2 regions of the Flexivirga alba genome follow, and region 2 is predicted to be linked to the other one. Evidence: predicted binding sites of a transcription regulator. Region 2 holds the regulator's gene; the other holds the start of a gene.
What was found. The regulator HrcA, encoded in region 2, represses chaperone genes, less so after heat shock. The targets are predictions, from matches to a motif close to TTNGCACTCGNNNNNNNCGAGTGCNAA.

Region 1 (10,805 bases), 620 kb from region 2:
GTCGGAATGGTGCTGCGTCGACTGACCGGAGAGGGCACCGCTTTCGCCTTCATCGTGGTCGCAACGGTGTTTCTCGGGATCTTCCTACTCGGATGGCGTCTCGCTGCCGGGGTCTGGCAACGAAAGGCGCACGCATGACGACGAACTGGTCCGGGACCTACGACTACCGCGCGGCTCGGCGTGAGCGGCCGGGCACGGCGGCGGAGCTGCAGCAGCTCGTCGCCGATGCGCCGGCTGTGAAGATCGCCGGCTCCGGACACAGCTTCAACGGCATCGCCGACAGCGAAACTGGTTGGCAATTGGATGTTTCCGGTCTCGTGTCAGCTCCGGAGGTCGACTCGGAGACTGGCACGGTGACGGTCAGCGGGGGCATGAAGTATGGCGACCTGGTGCCCGCACTCACCGCTTCAGGCCGCGCGCTGGCCAACCTCGCCTCGCTCCCCCACATCACCGTTGCGGGCAGCGTCGCGACCGGGACGCACGGCTCCGGTGCTCGTCAGCCCGGGCTCGCGTCGGCGGTGGAGGCCGTCGAACTCCTCACGGCGGACGGCGAACTTCGCTGGATCGATGCGACGGATCGCCACTTCGACGGTGTCGTCGTCTCGCTCGGGGCGCTCGGCGTCGTCACCCGCCTGCGCCTGTCGACCGTGCCGCACTACGAGGTCCGGCAGGACGCGTTCCTGGGGATGAGCTGGGGCGAGCTGATCGCTCGGGTCAACGACGTGCTCGCCACGTCATACAGCGTGAGTGTGTTCGGCCGGTGGACCGGCGCCGGGCCGGATCACATCATCGTGAAGTCGGTCGTGGACGGGGAAGGTGACGGCACCCGTCCCTCCATCTCCGGCACGAGCTGGACGCCGGACACCCTGCATCCGCTGCAAGCGGCCGGAGCGACGCCGGACGCAGTGACCGAACAGGGCGGCGTTGCTGGCTCGTGGGCCGATCGATTGCCGCACTTCAAGCTGGGCTTCACGCCAAGCGCCGGTGCGGAGATCCAATCCGAGTTCTTCGTCGCGGCGGAGGACGCCGACCGTGGCATCGAGGCACTGCTGGACATTGGCGACGCCCTTGCGCCCTACCTGCTGGTCTCCGAAATACGTGCGATAGCAAGCGAATCCCAGTGGCTCAGCCCGGCATACGGTCGCGACTCGGTGGCCTTTCACTTCACCTGGAAGCCGGACACAGAGGGTGTCCATCGCGCGGTTGGCATCGTGGAGCAGGCGCTTGCCGACCTGGCCCCACGACCGCATTGGGGCAAGGCGTTCACCTACCCCGGACGGCTCGACTTCGCATATGACCGGCTGGACGATTTCGACGACCTGCGCCGTTTGCTGGACCCACGCGGCAAGTTCCGTAACGGGTTCGTCGACCGTCACGTGGCGCGCGCCTGAGCGGGCGCCACGTGACGGTCGACGAGGGTCAGCGGGTCGCGAGCACCTGACGGACGAAGTTCGACGAGCGTTCGCGCAAACCGTCAATCCGCCGGTGGATCAAGTTGATCCGGTCCTGTTCGTCGGAGCTGCCGACCTCGGTGAGCGTCGGTGTGCGCCGGACATGCTCGTTGCAGCCGAAGTCGCTGCAGATGAGAGTGCCGATCGTGTCGCCCTTGCGACCAGGTGCTCCGCCGCGACGGGCGACATACATGGTCACGTCGTCCTCCACGACGACGTCCTGGCACCAGGCGCAGAGTGACTTGCGGCGCGGGCCTGTCCTCGACGCGGTGGTGAAACGGACTCCGACCGGCGTGTCGTCGAGCACGGTCACGACATACGCGGTGTTGTCCTTCTTGCCGTCCCGCCAGCCGAGCAGGTCGAGTGCGTCCCAGTCGATGGTCGCCAGGTCCGGCAGGATCGCGTCGCGTACCTCGCGTTTGCTGGCGTTGATGAATGAGCCGCGGATCGCGGCATCGGTCAGTGCATACATGGTGAAGAAGTCCTTCGATCGGTGAAACGGCGGCATGCAACACGTCCGCTGCGTATGCCGCACAGGCATGGCGAATGCACCGATCCGGCGAGACCGTCGTCTCGTCCTGAACCGGGCAGGTCAGCTGTGTGCTGAGCAGGCCATGCGGCCGACCTCGCTTCCGGCGGCACCAGGCCGCTCACCGTCGATCAGAACCGGCGCACGGGTTCGATGCAGGTCCGGTACGCCGTTTCCCAGGCTCTCACAGACCCGCCCGAGGGAGCACTTCGATTTCCCGTCAAGGGCAACGGGCGCGGCCTGGTGAACATTGACCAAGTCTTTGAATTCGCAACCTACCGTCCGGTAGGTGATCTGTGTCACTGTCTTTCGGGTGGCCTCTCAACACGCAGTATCAAAGCCCGAACCCGCCGGTCGTCGAGGTATCAGCCGAAGACGGTTCGTCGGCTACCTCGTTGCCGGCACGACGCTGACTGTGGCGGCCGACCTCCGACTCGGCACGCCCGCTGAGGCGTCGGTCCCCTCCCCACCTCAGATCGCTGCGTTGTTCGACCTGGAGGACCTGCAGGACACCGCCGGCCTGGCGACTGCCAACCTCATCACGATCACCATCAACAGCGATGGCACGGCGAGCTTCGCGTTGCCACGCGCCGAGGTCGGCCAGGGCATCACGACGTCCACCTCGATGATCATCGCGGAGGAACTCGACCTGCCCGTCGAGAAGGTGAACGTGTCATTGGCTCCGGCACGACCGGAGCTCGTGTTCAATCAGTTGACCGGTGGGTCGAACTCGACGGTGTCGACGTACACACCGATCCGAGTCGCAGCCAACATCGCAAAGGGCGCACTGCTCCAGGCCGCAGCCATCGAACTCGGGTATGCCGTAGACCAGCTCACCTCGAAACAGGGTGTCATCACTGCCCCTGACGGAAAGTCGACCACCTACGGGAAGCTGGCGGTGAAGGCCGCCGGGGCGACAACGAAAAGCGTCCAGGTGGACTTGAAGGCCCGCTCAGCCTTCACCGTGGTCGGCAAGCCGCACACGCGAGTCGACGCACGCGACATCGTCACCGGTAAGAAGCAATTCACGATGGACCTGCAGGTCCCTGACGCACTTCCCACCATGCTGTGTCGCGCGACCGGGCTCAATGGTCACCCGACCGGGTTGGCGAACGAGGCCGCGATCCTGGCAATGCCCGGCGTGACAGATGTCGCCGTCATACCGACCGGTGTGGCCGTGCGGGCGAAGACGTTCGGACAGTGCATCGATGCGGTGCGAGCGATGAAAGCGCAGTTCGGCGCCAGTGTCGTCGGCGCCGCGGACGATGAGTCGATCCTGGCAGAGCTTCGCAAGGCCGAAATACCGCTGGCGGTGCCGAAACTTCCGTTGCTCGGCATACAGGTGGACACCGACTTCGAGTTCATGTTCCGTTCCAGTGCTGCTCTGGAGACCAATTGCGCGATCGCAGACGTTCGGGACGACCACGCCACCATCTGGTCCGGCCTGAAGTCGCCGATCGTCGCTCAGGGCAAGATCGCCGAGGCGGTCCGGTTGCCGGTGAGCAAGGTGACCGTCAACGTGGTGACCGGCGGCGGATCCTTCGGCCACAAGCTCTTCCACGACCCGGCGCTCGAGGCGGCTCGTGTGTCCAAGGCAATGGGCAAACCGGTCAAACTGATGTGGCACCGCGTCGACGAGCCGCGCCAAGGACGCATGCACCCGATGGTCACCTCGCGTTGCCGAGCGACCATGCTGGGCGACCAGGTCTTGACTTTCGAGCAGCGGCATACCAGCGTGACCACCGATTTCAGCCACGGGCTCGGCGAGATGCTCGTTGCCACTGCCGCGGATCTGCCGCCCGGTCTCGTCGGGGTCGGCCTCTCCCAGAGCATCTTCCTGCTCACCCAGGACCTGCCCTACAACTTCGGTGTCGTGACCCAGCTGCTCGATGAGACCGACACGCATTTCAACACCGGCTCGATGCGGTCCATCTACTCCCAGGACGTCGCGTGCGCCAGCGAGCTGACGGTCGACCTGATGGCGAAGAAGGCCCGGAAGGACCCGCTCGCCTTCCGACTCGCCAACATCAAGTATCCCGAGGTCAAGGCGGTGCTGGAGAAGGTCGCCGAAGTCGGCAACTGGGGCCGCACGATGGCACCCGGAACCGCACAGGGCATCGCAGTACATCGCGAATACAAAGGCGCCACAGCGTTTCTCGTCGAGATCGACTGTCGTCCAGAGACGGTCAATCGAAAGATCGCGAACGGCGTCGGCGGTCCGCGGGTCACCAAGGTGGTCGTTGCCGTGGATGCCGGATTGGTCATCAATCCGCGAGGGATCGAGGCACAGATGATGAGCGCTGCCTCCGACGGAATCGGGCTGGCACTGACCAACAGCACGCACCTCAAGGACGGACATTTCCTCGAGGCGAGTTGGGACAACTACTTCTACACCCGCGAGTGGAACGCGCCGATCGAGTTCGAGTGCGTGATCATGCCGTCGTCGTCCGATCAGCCCGGGGGCGTGGGTGAGGCGGGCGTTCCGGCATCGTTCGCCGCAGTTGCCTGCGCCTACGCGCGCGCGACAGGCACTGTCCCGAAACGATTCCCGATCAACCACGACACGCTGTCGTTCGACGTGAAGCCCTACGTGCCATCACTCCCCGAGTCGCCCACCGACGGCCTGTCGCACACCTACTGAGCGGAGTTGCCAATGTCCACCCACACTTTCAAGCTCAATGGCGAGCAGGTCACCGTCGACGTCGAGGACGACGTGCGACTGCTCTGGGTCCTGCGCGACGTCCTCAAGGTGACCGGCCCGAAGTACGGCTGTGGCATCAACGTCTGCAAGGCCTGCACATCGCACATCAACGGCAAGGCGTTCAACCCCTGCTCGGTGCAGGTCAAGGACATCAAGTCCACCGACGAGGTCACGACGATCGAGGGTCTGGCCGCCACCACGGACCAGGAGCTGCATCCCATGCAGGAAGCCTGGCTCGAGGAGGACGTCGCGCAGTGCGGCTATTGCCAGCCCGGTCAGATCATGGCCGCCGTCGCGCTCGTCAAGAAGGTCCAGGCGGAGGGCCGCGCGATCACCGACGACGACCTCGACAGCATCCGCAACGTATGCCGCTGTGGCACCTACTTCCGGATCAGGAAGGCGATCCGAGCCGGCGCTGCGAAGATGTGATCCACCAGATCAGCGTCACCAGGGTGCAGGCAGCGCACAACGCAAGTGACCAACGTGCGCCGAGCCGGCCGGCGATGGCCGTGAACAGGACGGTGGCAATGAGAAGTGCTGCCATCTGGGCGAATACGAGCAACGACTGGTATCGGCCGAGCTGATCCATCGGGGTGGCCTGGAGGTATGCCGGCCACAGGTGACCCGTGCAGACGGACACGCCCACGCCGAGGACGACCGTGCATCCGAACGCCACGCCCGGCAGTGGGGACAGTGCCATACAGAACAGCCCGGCGGTCACCATCAGTAATCCGACGCCGACTGCCAGGCCGATTCGCCGGGCCGCACCGCGCCGCGCGATGACTGCAGTCACCGCCAGGCCGCCGACCAGCCAACCGACCTCGATGACCCGGAAGCGCCTGGGCCCCAGCCGGATTCGCGTGCGAGCAACGACGGTCCGTAGATCACGGCCGGAAGCACGGCGCCGGCGATCGCACCGGTCGTCACCAGAACCGCGCGCAGCTGCGGGGCGCACCGTACAGTCGTGAGCGAGCGGAGGATGGACAAGCCCCCAGCAACGGAGTCCGACGGCGGTGCGTGTGAAGGCCGAATCCGCAGCAGCACCAACAAAATCAGCGCAAAGGTCAAACCATCGACTGCGGCCGCTCCGGAGAATGCGATCGCGGCGACTGCCAGAGCGCCACAGGGCGGCCCCGCGATACGCGCCAGCTGGGTGAGCGTGCTGTTCACCGCAGTGGCTCTCGGGAGAGCGTCGCCGGTGGCGAACAGCCGGGGCACGACCCCAGTTGCGGGTAGGTAGAAGGCGCTCTCGACACCCGAGACGACCGCGACGACGATGAGCAGCCACGCGTGCACGCCGAACGCTGTCGCGGCCAGCACCACGAAGAGGCTGAGTAGCAGCATGACCGCATCGCCGGCGACCAGCATCCGGCGCACGCCAACCCGGTCGGCGACCGCGCCGCCGATCAGCAGCAGGGCCGCCGTCGGCAGGGTGATCAGCACACCGATGAGCCCCGTCAGTCCCGCGGATACACCGGTCGCGTACCAGGTCATCGCGAAGCCGAACGCCGAACTGCCCAGAGTGCTTGTCGCGGCGGCAACCGTCCACCAGATATATGCCGCAGGCAGTCTGCCTGCATCGACCGCAGTCGCGGACACGGTGTGCTCGCTCATGACCCGGCGCTGTCCCTCCGGACCGGCATCACGATGGTGGTGAAGGTGCCCTGGTCCGCGGAACGCACGACGACCGGGCGGCTCGCCTGAGCCGGAAGTTCGAGCAGCACCTCTGGACCGATGCTCACCTCGAGTGCTCCGAGCAACAGGGACGGCCGGAACGCGGTCGTCAGGGATTCGCCGGTGCAGATAGCGCTCAGTCGCACACCGTGCCGGTCCCCGTCGACCCTCAGGTCGAGGTGATCCGTCCCCGTTGTGAGCACGACGGCGTCCGCGTCGTCAAGCTGCAGCAGCTCCGTTGCCAGCCTTGCGCGGTCGACCGTGACACGACCCGCCGTCGGCGGCAAAGACACCAACACCGAGTGGTACGACGGGAATTGAGCATCGAGAGTCGGAAGGCTGAGTTCGTTGTCGCCTGACTCGAGCGTGGTGGCCCCATCGTCGCCGACCCGTAGGCGCACTCGGTCGTGAGCGGCGGCAAACGTAACCGCCGCGGCCACCGCACCGGCCGCGACGACGATGGGCCGGTCCGGTCCCGAGGTCTCCTCGACGGGCAGGCTGCGCACCGCCATCCAGTAGCGGTCAGTCGCAACCACGGTGAGTTCGTCGGCGCCCAGCTGCAGCAGCACGCCTTTCAGCACGGGTATGTCGGGCACTGCCGCTGCCGCCGGAGACACCTGTCGCAACGCACTGGCCAGCTCTGGGCCGCGGACGATCACGGTTGTCGGCGCGCTCGCGCCCGCACCGTCCGGCAGGGACGCGATGACGTCCTCGCTGGTCTCGCGAGCCTGTCGCGCGATGCCGGTAGCTTGCTCGGCATACGTCCGCAAGGCTGCTCTGGCCTGCTCGGGCGGACCGTCGAGCACCGTGCGAATGTCATGCAACGGCAACCCGATCCCCCGCAGTCGGCTGATCGTCGAGGCGCGCCGCTCCTGCTCGGCCGAGTAGTAACGGTAGCCGCTCGCCGCATCGACCTCTTGCGGGTGCAACAGCCCGCAGTCGTCGTAGAAACGGAGCGCACTCGAGCTGAGGCCGACCAACCGCGCGAACGCACCTATGGTCAGTAGGGACGACTGGGACGAAGACTCGTTCCTCATCTTCGCCTCAGTCGCTCTACGCTGATGGTCCGTCCTTCGGCCGGCACGCTGATCAGGCACGAGCCCAGCTTGGCCCCTCAACCAACTCGAAGGTCAATCCGCCCCTTGCTTCCCGCTTGCGCTATGCCGGACGCGCGCTCCACCGCGCGCGTGGCATAGCCGTCGGGCAGCCTGCGCTCACTGGGTGATTCGGAGAGCGTCATACATCCGACGGATCTGCATCAGGAACTGATCGGGCGCCAGCCGGAGGCCGATCACCGGGATACGCAGGACGCGTTCGCCCGCGATGACGCGGTCGTTCTGACGGAGCGCGTCGTCGACCGGGTTCAGCGCAAGCGCATGGTGGCCGCCGTCTATCTCCACCACCAGGCCGACATCGTCCCAACTGACATCGAGGTAGACCCTTCCGTCCGCTCCGCATCGGATTGCCTGACGGGTCGGAGCAGGAAGGCCGACGCGTCGCACCATTCGGGCGAAATCGAGTTCGCCCAACGAGTGGGCGCCGTCCGTCACATCAGCGATCACCGCGTCGAGGAATGGGCGACGTGCCGAGCGTCCGATGCCGCGCCACGCCAGGCTGAGCCGTGCCGTCGAAGTCATCCGTTGCTGCATCGGCAGGCAGATCACCAGGGCTGCCTGTCTGTCGCTAACGGCCCACTGGCCGGCGTGGATCATGCCCATCTCCACCGAGACCCGCGGTATGCCAACCTTCGCCGCGGGTGGCGGTTGCCTCAACCGGTGCGGCCGAACGCCGTCGACGGCGTGATGCCGGTTACGCGCCGGCAACGAGACATCGATGACTTGGGCACGGAAACCAGTCATTCCATGTGCGCAGAGCGCACTGGCACCGTCGAGCCGTGCACCCGCACCGCTCTCCCAGACCGCTCGCCACCACTGGGCGACGAGGCCGATCTCAGGCGAACCGATCGCCACCGTATGCCGGCCGAGCTTGAACCAGCGTCCAGCCGCGACTTCGTTCCGGATCCCGTCGCTATCGATCCCGCACTCGGCCAACTCCTGCCGATGCACGACCCCGCCATGAGCAGTGGCGAGCTCGGCGGCTGTGCCGCGTCGGGCGACACCCGTGCGCGCAGGCCTCCGGATCGACCAGTGCCGTGCCTCCGCCTGTTCTCGCTGCATCGGGCGATCCTGGCCGATTCGCCGAAGTCCTGCAGCGCCCCTGTGGACAACTGAGGGCGCCCGCTCGTTCGGCTATGCCGTCCGCGCGCTCCACCGCGCGGACGGCATAGCCGGGGGTTCGAAACGCCTCCCAAGGCTACTCAACCCGCATGAGGGGTCAGAGGTACTGGCCGGTGCCCTTGATCGAGTCGATCGCGCGACCCGGTTCGGCGCCGTCCTTGCCGTCGATGAGCGTGCGGATATAAACGATCCGTTCGCCCTTCTTGCCGGAGATGCGCGCCCAGTCGTCCGGGTTGGTGGTGTTGGGCAGGTCTTCGTTCTCCTTGAACTCATCGACACACGAACGCAGCAGGTGCTCGACCCGGATGCCCTTCTGACCGGTCGTCAGCTGGTCCTTGATCGCCATCTTCTTCGCGCGGTCGACGATGTTCTGGATCATCGCGCCGGAGTTGAAGTCCTTGAAGTAGAGAATCTCCTTGTCGCCGCTGGCGTAGGTGACCTCCAAGAACTTGTTCTCGTCGATCTCGGTGTACATCCGCTCGACCGATGCCTGGATCATCGCCTCGACGGTCTCCTGCGGCGAGTTGTTGTGCTCGGCCAGGTCGTCGGCGTGCAACGGCAGCCCCGGCACGAGGTATTTACCGAAGATGTCCCGGGCGCTCTCGGCATCCGGGCGTTCGATCTTGATCTTCACGTCGAGGCGACCAGGTCGCAGGATCGCCGGATCGATCATGTCCTCGCGGTTCGAGGCACCGATGACGATGACGTTCTCGAGCTGCTCCACACCATCGATCTCGGACAGCAACTGCGGCACGATCGTCGTTTCGACGTCGGACGAGACACCCGAACCACGAGTCCTGAAGAGCGACTCCATCTCGTCGAAGAAGACCACCACCGGTGTGCCGTCGGACGACTTCTCCCGGGCCCGCTGGAAGATCAGCCGGATGTGCCGCTCGGTCTCACCGACATACTTGTTGAGCAGCTCGGGTCCCTTGATGTTCAGGAAGTATGCCGCCTCGTCTCGCCCGGTCTTCTCGGCGACCTTGCGCGCCAGGTTGGCGGCAACAGCCTTGGCGATCAACGTCTTTCCGCAGCCGGGAGGGCCGTAGAGCAGGACGCCCTTCGGCGGGCGCAGCGCGTGCTCCCGGAAGAGGTCGGCGTGCAGGTAGGGCAGTTCGACGGCGTCGCGGATCTGCTCGATCTGGCCGGCCAAACCACCGATGTCCTCGTAGCGGATGTCGGGCACCTCCTCCAGCACGAGGTCGGCGACCTCGGCCTTGGGGATACGCTCGAAGACGAACCCGCTGCGGCTGTCGGCGAGCAGCGAGTCGCCGGCCCGGATCGTCTCGCCGGCCAGCTTGGCAGCGATCCGGCAGACCCGCTCCTCGTCGGCGTGCGCGACCACCAGGACACGGTCCTCACCGAGCAGCTCCTTTGCCTGGACGAGCTCGCCGACCCGCTCGAAGCCAACAGCGGCAACGACATTCAAGGCTTCGTTCAGCATGACCTCGCGACCGAGGGACAGCTCACCCGGCTCGATGGACGGGCTCACCGCCACCCGCAGCTTCCGCCCGGAGGACAGGATGTCGGCCGTTCCGTCATCGTGGGTCTCGATCACCACGCCGTATGACGCGGGCGGCTGCGCGAGCCGGTCCACCTCACCCTTGAGGTTGACGATCTGCTCGCGGGCTTCCTTCAGGGTGCGCACCAGGCGTTCGTTCTGGGCGGACATGGTCCCGACTGACGCCTGAAGCTGGCGAACCTGCTGCTGCAGGTCTCCGGCGCTGGAGTGCGAGGACATCGCGAGTCGTTCGCGCAGTGTCCGGATCTCGCGCTGCAAGCTCTCGATCGAGCTCTTCGGCGTACCTGACTCAGGGGGTGATCGTTCACGGTCGGCCTCCTGTGCTTGTGCCGCACCAACTTCGAGCGTGCTGCCGAAGCCGTCACTGCGGTTCGATGCAACCCGACCCTAACTCTCAAACATGTTCAGTCCAGCGGCGGCTCGCCTGCTGAACGTTGCAATTTGCGCAGCTTCTTCTCCGAGACCGGGCGCTCGCCCAGATTCTCCGAAGTCCACGACTCGTCAGACCGACCGGCTTCGAACGTGCTCGTCTCAATATCTGGAGCATCGGAGCCGCTCGCACTCTTCGCCGGCCGCCGCTTCCGGAACGGCGGCGTCACTCCCGGAGCCAGCCGACGGGTCGAGATCAGGAAGCCTGTGTGTCCGTGCATCCGGTGCTGCGGACGCACCGCGAGCCCTTCCAGGTGCCAGC
Region 2 (10,805 bases):
GGGGGAGTACCGTCGCGCGGTCGACCGGCGGGATGGAGTCGGTCCACCGGTCGGCGGACAAGTTGCACGCGTCCTGCGCTGCGGCGCGGCCGGTCACAACCGCCTCGAGCAGCGAGTTGGAAGCGAGTCGGTTGGCGCCGTGGAGGCCGGTGCGGGAGACCTCGCCGATGGCCCAAAGGCCCGGCACCGAGCTGCGGCTGTGCTGGTCGACGGTGATGCCCCCATTGAGTAGTGCAGGGCCGGCCGGACCGGCAGAAGGTCCGTCGCGATGTCCAGTCCGCACGCGGCGGCAAGACCGGCGACGGCAGGGAATCTGGTTGTCACGTCAGGGATTTCGCGCGCGTCCAGGCGGACCGTACGGCCGGCGGTGAGCTGCTCCCAGACTGCGGCGGCCACGACGTCACGCGGCTGCAACTCCTCGACGAACCGGGTGCCGTCGGCCAGCAGGGTGGCGCCGGCGCCACGCAACGCCTCGGTCAACAGCGGCATCGGGTCTCGCGGCACGTCGAGAGCGGTGGGGTGGAACTGCACCAGGTGCAGGTCGTCGGTGCGCGCACCGATCCGGGCAGCGAGGGCCACGCCCTGGCCGAGCGCGGTTGTCGGGTTGGTGGTGTGCGACCAGAGACCGCCGAGCCCGCCGGTGGCGAGCACCACCCGTTCGGTCTCGATCGCCTCTGCCGCACCGTCTTCGCGTCGCACGATCACACCACTCACCGAGCCGTGTGCATCGGTGAGAATCTCGACCAGCGAATGGTTTTCGCGCACGTCGATCGTGGGGAGTGCAGAACTGCGGACGCCATACAGGCGGTGATGGCGGCGCCGCTGTGGTCCCCGGCGTGGGCAACGCGCGGTCGGCTGTGGCCGCCTTCGAGTGCCAGGTCGAGGCTGCCGTCGGCGGCGCGGTCGAACGGCACGTCGAGCTCGGTCAGCAAGCGCACGACGCCGGGTGCGTCAGCGGTGATCCGGTCGATCACGGCGCGATCGCCGGCGAATGCTCCGGCGCGCCAGGTGTCATCGGCGTGATCCTGGGTGGAGTCGTTCGGCGAGATTGCAGCTGCGACGCCGCCCTGCGCCCACATGCTCGCGGCGCCCGAGGTGAGCGACTCCGCCGTGACCAGGATGCACGGCTCGGTGGCCGCCCAGGCGCAGGTGAGTCCGGCGAGGCCGGAGCCGACGATGACGATGGGGTTCTGCTTCATCAGTGCACCTCTAACATGCGGTCGATGGCGCGGCGGGCGGCTGCGGCGACTGTGGGGTCGACCTCGATCTCCACGGTGCCCGTCTCCAGCGCATTTCGTATGGCGCCCAACGTGTTTCGCTTCATGTGCGGGCACAGGTTGCACGGGCGGACGAACTCCAGATCGGGGTGCTCTGCGGCGATGTTGTCGCTCATCGAGCACTCGGTGATCAGCGCGACCTTGGCGGGGTGCTCAGTCTCGACATACCGCTGCATGTCCGCGGTCGAGCCGGCGAAGTCGGCCTCCGCGACTACCTCCGGCGGGCACTCGGGGTGGGCCAGCACGGTGACTCCGGGGTGTCCCTGCCGGATCTGCACGATGTCCAGCGGCGTGAAGCGCTCGTGCACCTCACACGCGCCCGGGTGTGTGATGACCTCGACGCCGGTCAGGGCGGCGATGTTCCGGGCGAGGTACTGGTCGGGGATCATGATGACCTTGTCGACCCCGAGCGACTTGATGATCTGAACCGCGTTGCCAGAAGTGCAGCAGATGTCGCTTGCGGCTTTCACTGCCGCCGAGGTGTTGACGTAGGTGACCACGGGAGCGCCCGGGTGCTCTTTGCGAAGCTGTGCAATGTCTTGCGGCGTAATGCTTTCCGCGAGCGAACAGCCCGAGCGAAGGTCAGGCAGCAGCACGCGCTTGCTCGGGTTGAGCAGCTTGGCGGTCTCGGCCATGAAGTGCACACCGGCGAGGACGATCGTGCCGGCTGTGACGGTCTGGGCCTCTCGGGCCAGCGCCAGCGAGTCGCCCTTGATGTCGGCGACGCCGTGGAACACCTCGGGCGTCATGTAGTTGTGCGCCAGGATCACGGCATCCTGCTCGTGCTTCAGTCGCTGGATCGCCTCGATGTCTTCGGCATACATCGCCCACTCGACCTCGGGGATCACGTGCTGCACGGTCTCGTATGCCGCCGCGTGGTCGTAGGACAACTCGCTGATGCTCACTGTCGACTCCCTTGAAATGCTCAATATGAGTAAATGCTGAAACTGAGCATAACACCGATCCTGGCGTGGTACTGATCGGGTCCCATGGCAGGTGACGGCCAAGACCACATCGGCTGACCGAAGAGTGGACGCCGCGGAGACGACGACCTGCGAGCAGTCGGAGCAGAAGGCTCAGCGGGGAGTGGGAGTTTGGTGCCGACCTGGGCGCGCTCTTCACGGACCGAGCCCCGGAAGCGGTAGAGCTTGGCGGGGCGACCGCCGGTCTCGTGCGAGACGCCACCGGTGGGCTCAACCAGTTCGTGCTGCACCTCGACCGCGCGGCGGAAGTTCTGCTTGTGCACGTGCTGGCCGGCGATGGCCTCGACCGTCTCTTGCAGCGCCAGCAGGGTGAATGTCTCCGGCATCAGCTCGAAGATCACCGGCCGATACTGCAGCTTGGCCCGAATGCGAGAGAGGCCGGTGGCCAGGATGCGCCGGTGGTCATGCAGCATCGGGCCGGCTGTGAGCGCGGATATCCTTGCAGCGGAAGGCGATTCGGCGACAAGCCCCGTCTCCCAGAGCAGCTCGTAACGCTGCAGTGCGAGGTCCGGTCGCCACGGCCGTTCGTCATACGCGAACAGGAATCGGCAGCGGTCCAGCCGCTCCGCGGAGTTGGCCGACCAGCGTCGCAGTGCGCGCTCGATCTCCTCTCCGAGGCGATCGGCGCCAGAGTCGCCAAGGTGCCTGCGGTCCTCCCAGGGCAGCAGGTCGTAGAGGGCCGACCAGTCGGTCGGCCGCACGCTGCCGGCGATCGGTGCGCGGGCCAGCCCGAGGTAGGAGATCGACACCACGCGCCGGTCGTCACTGGAGCGGCCGAGGTCAGCGAAGGTGTAGAGCTGCTCGACATACCCAAGATCGAATCCGCTGTGTTCGCGGGCGAATTCGCGGACGCCGGACTGCAGCGACTCCTCCTCGACGCGCAACGGGCCCGCCGGGAGGGCAGGCGGTTGTCCCGCCGCCAGCACCCATGGCCGGCCGTCGTCCACGGCCAGCACCACGGCCACGAGCTCGGCGCTGAGTCCGACGTCATTCATGCTGAGCCGTCACGAAGTCGATGAGTTCCTCCACGCGGCCGAGCAACTCGGGCTGCAGGTCGGTGTAACTGCGCACAGTGCCGAGGATGCGCCTCCAGCCCATCGCGACGTCAGCCTGTGTCTCGTGCGGCCAGTCGAGCGCTGCGAGGATGCCGTGCTTCCACGAGGTGCCGCGGGGGATGACCGGCCATTTCGTCCAGCCGAGCCGCTCGGGCCGCACCGACTGCCACACATCGACATACGGGTGGCCGAGCACGAGCACGTCCCGCCGCGCCTCGGGTATGGCGAGGGCGTCGGCGACGATCCGCGCCTCCTTGGTGCCCGGGACGAGGTGATCGACCAGGACGCCCATCCGCCGATCCGGAGTGGGCGCGAAATCCCGGATGACAGACCGCAGGTCATCGACACCGTGCAACGGCTCGACGACGACGCCTTCGACACGCAGGTCGGCTCCCCATACCTTCTCGACGAGCTCGGCATCGTGCTTGCCCTCGACGAAGATCCGTGACCCGCGAGCGACACGTGCGGGCGCATCGGCGACGGCACGGGAGCCGCTGGCGGTCTTCGACGCAGCGCTGCGTGCCGCCTGCAACGCCGCGGCGTCGGCCTTCGAGGTGGGCGCTGTCAGCTCGACGGGTTTGCCGTCGATGAGAAACCCCGGTCCCATCGGGAAGGCGCGGCTGCGTCCGTGCCGATCCTCCAGGTGGACCACGCGCAGCCCGCCGGACTTCTCGGCCGAGATGACCGCGCCGCACCAGCCGGTCTGGACTTCCTCGACCACCAGGCCGGTCTCGGCCGGTACCTGCTCCGAGCGACCCCGCGGCGGCTTGCGCCAATCACCGGAGAGGACATCGGCGCCATATCTGTCGGTCACGTCGCGAAGGGTAGTCGGCATCACTCGTGAAGTCGCGGAGGATGAGGTCGGGAAGACTAGTCGGGGATTCGGCCTCGTGGTTGGAGGCAAGTAGACTTGGCACTCGACATACTTGAGTGCCAGCGCGCGGACGATGCAGGGAGGTGGACATGAGCGACGAACGCAGGCTGCAGGTGCTGCGCGCGATCGTGCAGGACTACGTGTCGACCTCCGAGCCAGTCGGTTCCAAGGCCCTGCTCGACCGGCACCACCTCGGTGTCAGCGCCGCGACCGTGCGCAACGACATGGCCGTCCTCGAGGAGGACGGCCTGATCGCGGCGCCGCACACTTCGGCCGGACGCATCCCGACAGACGCCGGCTACCGGCTGTATGTCGACAAGCTCAGCCAGATCAAGCCGCTGTCGCGCGCCGAGCGCACTGCCATCGAGACGTTTCTGGTCCGATCGGTCGACCTGGACGACGTGATTTCGCGCACGGTCCGCCTGCTGTCCACGTTGACCGGGCAGGCGGCCGTCGTTCAATATCCGTCGCTCAACGCTGCGCTGGTGCGCCACGTCGAGCTGGTGCCGCGCTCGGCCGACCGCCTGACTCTCGTGGTGATCCTGTCCACCGGTCAGGTCGACCAGCGGGTCGTCGAGCTCGACCGGTCGCTGACCGAGGTCGAGGCCGATGAGCTGATCCAGCAGCTGCGGTCGGGGCTCAACGACAAGAGTGTCGGCCTGCGTCGCGCTGTCGCAGCGGGAGCGTTGCGCGAGTGGTCGGCGCAGCTGGTCGACGATGTCACGGATGCCCGGCCGGTGGTCATCGACGCGGTTGCGGCGGCGTTCGCCGAGGAGCGGGAGGACCGCGTGGTTCTCGGTGGCACGGCCAACCTGGTCCGGTCAAGCGACTTCGCGATGTCCCTGGGGCCGTTGCTCGATGCCCTTGAGGAACACATGGTGCTGCTGCGGTTGTTGACCCAGGCGGGTGGCGACCCGACCGACGGTGTCGCTGTCCGGATCGGCACCGAGAATTCCATCAGCGGCCTCAGCGGGACCTCTGTCGTGAGCACGGCATACGACGCGGGCAGCTTCGCGAGCCTGGGAGTGCTCGGCCCGACCCGCATGGATTACCCCTCGACCATGGCGGCGGTGCGTGCAGTGGCACGCTATGTCGCCGACATCCTCGACAACTGACCTCGAACAGCTCGAAGGAACTTCGTGAACGACTACTACGGCGATCTGGGCATCGCACAGAACGCGAGCCCGGAAGAGATCAAGCGTGCCTACCGCAAGCTGGCACGCAAGCTGCACCCGGACGTCAATCCGTCCGAGGAGGCGTCCGACCAGTTCAAGAAGGTCGCCCAGGCGTATGACGTGCTCGGTGATGCCGAGAAGCGGCGTGCCTACGACATGGGCAGCGACCCCTACGCCATGGCCGGTGGCGGCGCGGGCTACGGCCAGGGCTTCTCGTTCTCCGACATCATGGACGCGTTCTTCGGCGGCAACGGCGCAGCGCAGGGTGGCCCGCGCTCCCGTATGCAGCGTGGTCAGGATGCGCTCATCGCGGTCGAGATCGATCTGGGCACAGCAGTTTTCGGCGGTGCGGAAGAGCTCACCTTCGACACAGCTGTCGCGTGTTCGGTGTGTCACGGCGACGGCGCGCGGCCGGGCACCGGCAAGCACACCTGCGACATCTGCCACGGCAGCGGTCAGGTGCAGGAGGTGCAGCGGTCCTTCCTCGGTCAGGTCATGACCACGCGTCCGTGCCAGGCCTGCCGCGGATACGGCGAGATCATCGACGACCCATGCTTCAACTGCTCGGGCGAGGGCCGCGTGCGCGACCGTCGCACGATCACCGTCAAGGTGCCCGCCGGTGTCGACACCGGCACCCGCATCCAGCTCACCGGCGAGGGCGAGGTCGGCTCCGGTGGTGGTCCTGCCGGCGACCTGTATGTCGAGGTGCGGGTCCGCAAGCACGCGACCTTCCAGCGCCGCGGCGACGACCTGCACTGCTCGGTCGAGTTGCCGATGACTGCTGCCGCGTTGGGCACCGCGCTGCCGCTCGAGACGTTCGACGGCGAGCGGGACGTGACGATCCCGCAGGGCACCCAGCCCGGCGACGTGATCACCCTGCGCGGGCTCGGCGTCACGCACCTGCGTTCGCAGGTCCGCGGTGACCTGCTGGTGCACGCCAACGTGCGAGTGCCCACCAAGCTGGACCCTCAGCAGGAAGAGTTGCTGCGGTTGCTGGCCAAGGAGCGCGGCGAGGAGCGCCCCGAGGCGCGCTTCGGTCGCGTCGAGAAGGGCCTGTTCGGCAAGCTGCGCGACGCCTTCCAGGCCAAGTAGCAAACGCGTGACCTCCCGCCTGTTCTTCGCTGCGCCCGGAGCGCTCGACGGATCGGTCGTGGGCGACATCGTCGCGGTGTCCGGTGACGAGGCACGTCATGCCGTGGTGGTCAGTCGACTCCAGGCCGGCGAAACCGTGCAGGTCGCCGACGGCTCCGGGCGGGTCGCCGAAGGTGAGATCGTCACCGCGGTTCGCGACCAGCTCACGATTCGGGTTGGTTCGTTGCGCGAATCCGACCAGCCGACAACCCGATTCGTGTTGATGCAGGCACTGGCCAAGGGCGGTCGCGATGAGCAGGCGATCGAGGCTGCTGTCGAGTTGGGTGTCGACGCGGTAATCCCCTGGCAGGCGGACCGCAGCATCGTGCAATGGCGGGGCGACAAGGCCGTCAAGGCTCACCGCAAGTGGGAGTCCCTGGCCTTGGCCGCGAGCAAGCAGTCCCGGCGGTCCACGGTGCCGGTGGTCGAGCAGTTGCTGACGAGTCGGACCGCTGTCACTCGCCTGCAGGAGGCGGACGCAGTCGTCATACTCCATGAGGACGCGGAGCAGTCGATCGCCGAATTCGATGCGCCCGCAGGCGAAGTCGTCGTGGTGGTCGGTCCGGAGGGTGGCATCACGCCCGACGAGCTGACAGCTTTCGAGGGTGTCGGCGGCTGCGCCATACGCCTGGGGCCGACGGTGTTGCGCGCCTCGAATGCCGGGCCGACCGCGCTCGCGGTCCTGCTCGCGCGCACCCGCTGGTGACTACCCGGCCAGCTGATCGGAGATCGCGGGTGCCAGCCGGGCGAACCCTTCGGCGCCTGAGTCGGTGACCGCCAACTCCCGTGGCCGCGGTCCGCTGCGGACCCATTCCCGCTCGCGCGCGGCAGTGAGGATCGCCGCGCCGAGGGCGCCGGCCAGGTGCTCCTGCTGCTCGGTCCAGTCCAGACAGAAGCGCAGTGTCGGCCGGGAGAGACCCTCGACATACGCGAGATCGATGCCCCACGAACGCAATTCGTCGTTCGCGAGCGGGCCGAGGGTGAAATGCCCTGCACCGACGGGTGCAGATAGCCGGTCGGTACTGCGGCGGCGGGTGTCCGCGTGTGAGTCGAGGGGGACCAGCACCTCGGTGTCGATCAGCGCCGCGGTGACTGCGACGCCGAGCCGACCGGCGAAGTGGTCGTAACAGGTGCGGGCCATGCGCAGCCGCTGCAGCCGGGTGCCGGCTCGCAGTGAGGTAATGGGCGGCAGGGGAGTCATCGCGCAGAGTGCTTCATAGGCGGCGGCGACCTGCCGGTCGGCCAGGTAGTAGAACCGGTGTCGTCCACTCACCTCGACGCGCACGATTCCGGCGTCGAGCATCTTGCGCAGGTGACCGCTCGCGGTCGCGGCACTCACCCCCGCCTCCGCCGCGAGCCGCGAGGCAGGCATCCGCCGGCCGTCGATGAGTGCGCCGACCATCCGGGCACGCGCCCGGTCGGCGAACAGCGCTGCGACGTCACTCACTTCGTGTATGCCGGTGCCTTTCGTCATACGACCATTCTGAGGCCCGGACGTTTCGGCGACCACCGAAGCTTCGGCGCAGCACGCTCGAACGTATGACGACAACCGATCTCGGCACGACCGCGGCGACCACGACGAAGCGCGGCGGCCTGATGATCCTGTGTGCGGCGATGTTCCTGGTCCTGCTGGACGTGTCGATCGTCAACGTCGCGCTGCCGAGCATCGAGCACGGGATGGGCGGCGGCACCGCCGGCGCGCAGGCCGTCGTCGACAGCTACACGGTGCCGTTGGCAGCGCTGCTGCTGACCGCGGGAACAGTGGCCGATCGGTGGGGCGCGCGGCGTTCGTTCGTCGCGGGTCTGGTGGCCTTCGGTGTCGGATCGGTCGGTTGTGCGGCGGCAATCACGTTGCCAATGTTGGTGATCGGCCGGTTGGTGCAGGAGTCGGCGCCGCCGCGATGCTGCCGGCCAGTCTGGCGTTGATAACGGCGATATGGGAAGGCAGCGAGGAACGGGCGCGCGCGATCGCGATCTGGTCCGGTGTGTCCGGCTCGGCGGTGGCCGTCGGTCCGTTGGTCGGCGGTGGGCTGATCGGGCTGGGCGGTTGGCGACTGATCTTCCTGATCAATCTCCCCGTGGTGATCGTGGCAACGGTGGGTGCCGGCCGGCTGCCGACCGGTCACCGGCAGGAGCGGCCGCTCGACTGGTTCGGGGCGGTGTCGTCGACCGTCGGTCTCGCTGCGGCCATCGGCGGGCTGATCGAGGTGGGCCGGGCGGGGCTCACCGTCGTTGGACTGCTGCTGGTCACCTGTGCCGCCGTCAGTCTGCTCGCGTTCGTTGCCGGCCAGCGACGAGTCCGGGCGCCGATGGTGCCGCGTGACTTGTGGCGCAACCCCGAGCTGATGCGGTCGTGCGCCGGATCGCTCGGGATGAACCTCGTCGGCAACGGGTCGCTGCTGGTCCTCGCCTTCCTCCTCCAAGTGGTGCAGGGGCGTGGTGCGTTCGCCGCCGGGCTCGCGACCCTGCCGATCTTCGCGCCGCTGACCCTCGTGCCGCTGCTCGGGCGTCACTGGATGGTGCGAATGCGCCCGAACCGGTTGGTACGGGCCGGTTTCGCGGTCGGCGTGGTGGGCCAGATCTGCCTTGCGGTTGCCGTATGGCGCGCGCCGGGTTCGGTGCTGCCCCTGATCCCCGGGATGCTGCTCGCGGGCGTGGCCCTCGGGATGCTGGTGATGCCGCTGGTCGCCACGGCGGTGGCGGCAGCGCCGTCATACAGCGGGGTGGTGGGTGGCCTGAACAACGCCGCGCGGCAGACCGGTACGTCGTTCGGGGTGGCGCTGTTCGGTGTGATCGCCGGATCGGTCGGCGCACCCGGCGCCACCACTCGTATGGCGTGGTGTTTCGTCGTCGGTGCGGGCATCTGGCTGGTCGCGGGGCTGCTGGCGGGACGCAATTGATTCGAGTGTGTCGTGCTGCGCCCGTAGACTGGGAACACGATGACAAGTGACCACCATGATCCCCAGCCCGGAGCGCTGAACCGGCCGACCGGCGACACCGGCCCAGGCGCGACGGGCGACGTTCAGGCCGAGCACACCGTCGAGATCGCGCCGGACGTGTCGATGGTGACCCTCCTCGGGCCGCGCGACGAGCTGTTGCGCACGATGGAGCGGGCGTTCCCGAAGCTGACGATCCACGTGCGTGGCAACGTCTTCCACCTCGCCGGGCCACCCGCCGACATGGCGCTGGTCGAGGAGCTGCTCGACGAGTTGCTGACCGTGATCGACGCGGGGCAGCAGCTCAACCGCGATGCCGTGGAGCGCTCGATCGGCATGCTGCGTGCGCGGACTCGCGAGCGTCCGGCCGACGTGCTGACCATGAACATCGTCAGCAACCGCGGACGCACCATCCGGCCCAAGACCCTCGGCCAGAAGGAGTATGTCGACGCGATCGACGGTCACACGGTTGTCTTCGGCATCGGACCGGCAGGCACCGGCAAGACCTACCTGGCGATGGCCAAGGCGGTCGCCGCGCTGCAGGCCAAGCAGGTCAGCCGGATCATCCTGACCCGGCCGGCCGTCGAGGCCGGCGAGAGGCTTGGTTTCCTGCCCGGCACGCTCAACGACAAGATCGACCCCTACCTGCGCCCGCTGTATGACGCCCTCCACGACATGATCGACCCCGACTCGATCCCGCGGCTGATGGCCAGCGGCACGATTGAGGTCGCACCGCTGGCGTATATGCGTGGTCGCACCCTGAATGACGCGTTCATCATTCTCGACGAGGCCCAGAACACCTCGGCCGAGCAGATGAAGATGTTCCTGACCCGTCTGGGCTTCGGCTCCAAGATGGTGGTGACCGGTGACGTGACGCAGGTCGATCTGCCCGGTGGTACGGCGTCCGGGCTGCGGGTCGTGCAGGACATCCTCGACGACGTCGAGGACATCCACTTCTCCAGGCTGACCGCCCAAGACGTCGTGCGGCACCGGTTGGTCAGTGCGATCGTCGAGGCCTACGAGGAGTTCGACGCCCGCGGAGCAGCCGCCCGTCCGACCAACGTCGTCCGCGCCGATCGGCGGGATCGCCAAAAATGAGCGTCGACCTGCTCAACGAGACCGACTTCGAGGTCGACCTCCCCGAGTTGCATGAGTGCGCCGTCTACGTGTTGCACGAGCTCAATGTGCACCCAGAGGTCGAGCTCTACATCGGCATCATCGACGAGTCCGCGATGGAAGTCCTGCACAAGCAGTGGATGGACCTACCCGGTCCGACCGACGTGATGAGCTTCCCGATGGACGAGCTGCGCCCCGGCAAGGCCGGTGACGAGCCGGTCGAAGGAGTGCTCGGCGACATCGTGCTGTGCCCGACCG

Region 1: ACFQDH_RS17570 (DNA polymerase III subunit beta family protein) is a predicted target of HrcA. The motif match lies at 7,463-7,489, and genes of this name have one in related genera.

The regions. Positions count from the first base shown of each region.
Region 1 covers NZ_JBHSWH010000001.1:3,550,947-3,561,751, forward strand. Annotated here, with positions in the region: gene ACFQDH_RS17535 (DUF3054 domain-containing protein) at 1-138, shown strand, start outside; gene ACFQDH_RS17540 (FAD-binding protein) at 135-1,391, shown strand; gene ACFQDH_RS17545 (FBP domain-containing protein) at 1,420-1,923, opposite strand; gene ACFQDH_RS17550 (molybdopterin cofactor-binding domain-containing protein) at 2,396-4,621, shown strand; gene ACFQDH_RS17555 ((2Fe-2S)-binding protein) at 4,634-5,110, shown strand; gene ACFQDH_RS17560 (MFS transporter) at 5,073-5,474, opposite strand; gene ACFQDH_RS17565 (MFS transporter) at 5,471-6,295, opposite strand; gene ACFQDH_RS17570 (DNA polymerase III subunit beta family protein) at 6,292-7,392, opposite strand; gene ACFQDH_RS17575 (PDDEXK family nuclease) at 7,570-8,532, opposite strand; gene arc (proteasome ATPase) at 8,690-10,333, opposite strand; partial or broken gene ACFQDH_RS17585 (tRNA (adenine-N1)-methyltransferase) at 10,519-10,805, opposite strand, start outside.
Region 2 covers NZ_JBHSWH010000001.1:4,168,690-4,179,494, reverse strand. Annotated here, with positions in the region: gene ACFQDH_RS20810 (hypothetical protein) at 1-97, opposite strand, end outside; partial or broken gene ACFQDH_RS20805 (FAD-binding protein) at 170-816, opposite strand; gene ACFQDH_RS20800 (FAD-binding protein) at 711-1,199, opposite strand; gene nadA (quinolinate synthase NadA) at 1,199-2,182, opposite strand; gene ACFQDH_RS20790 (NUDIX hydrolase) at 2,203-3,255, opposite strand; gene ACFQDH_RS20785 (DUF3097 domain-containing protein) at 3,248-4,129, opposite strand; gene hrcA (heat-inducible transcriptional repressor HrcA) at 4,279-5,304, shown strand; gene dnaJ (molecular chaperone DnaJ) at 5,329-6,456, shown strand; gene ACFQDH_RS20770 (16S rRNA (uracil(1498)-N(3))-methyltransferase) at 6,464-7,201, shown strand; gene ACFQDH_RS20765 (ArsR/SmtB family transcription factor) at 7,202-7,969, opposite strand; partial or broken gene ACFQDH_RS20760 (MFS transporter) at 8,035-9,395, shown strand; gene ACFQDH_RS20755 (PhoH family protein) at 9,435-10,529, shown strand; gene ybeY (rRNA maturation RNase YbeY) at 10,526-10,805, shown strand, end outside.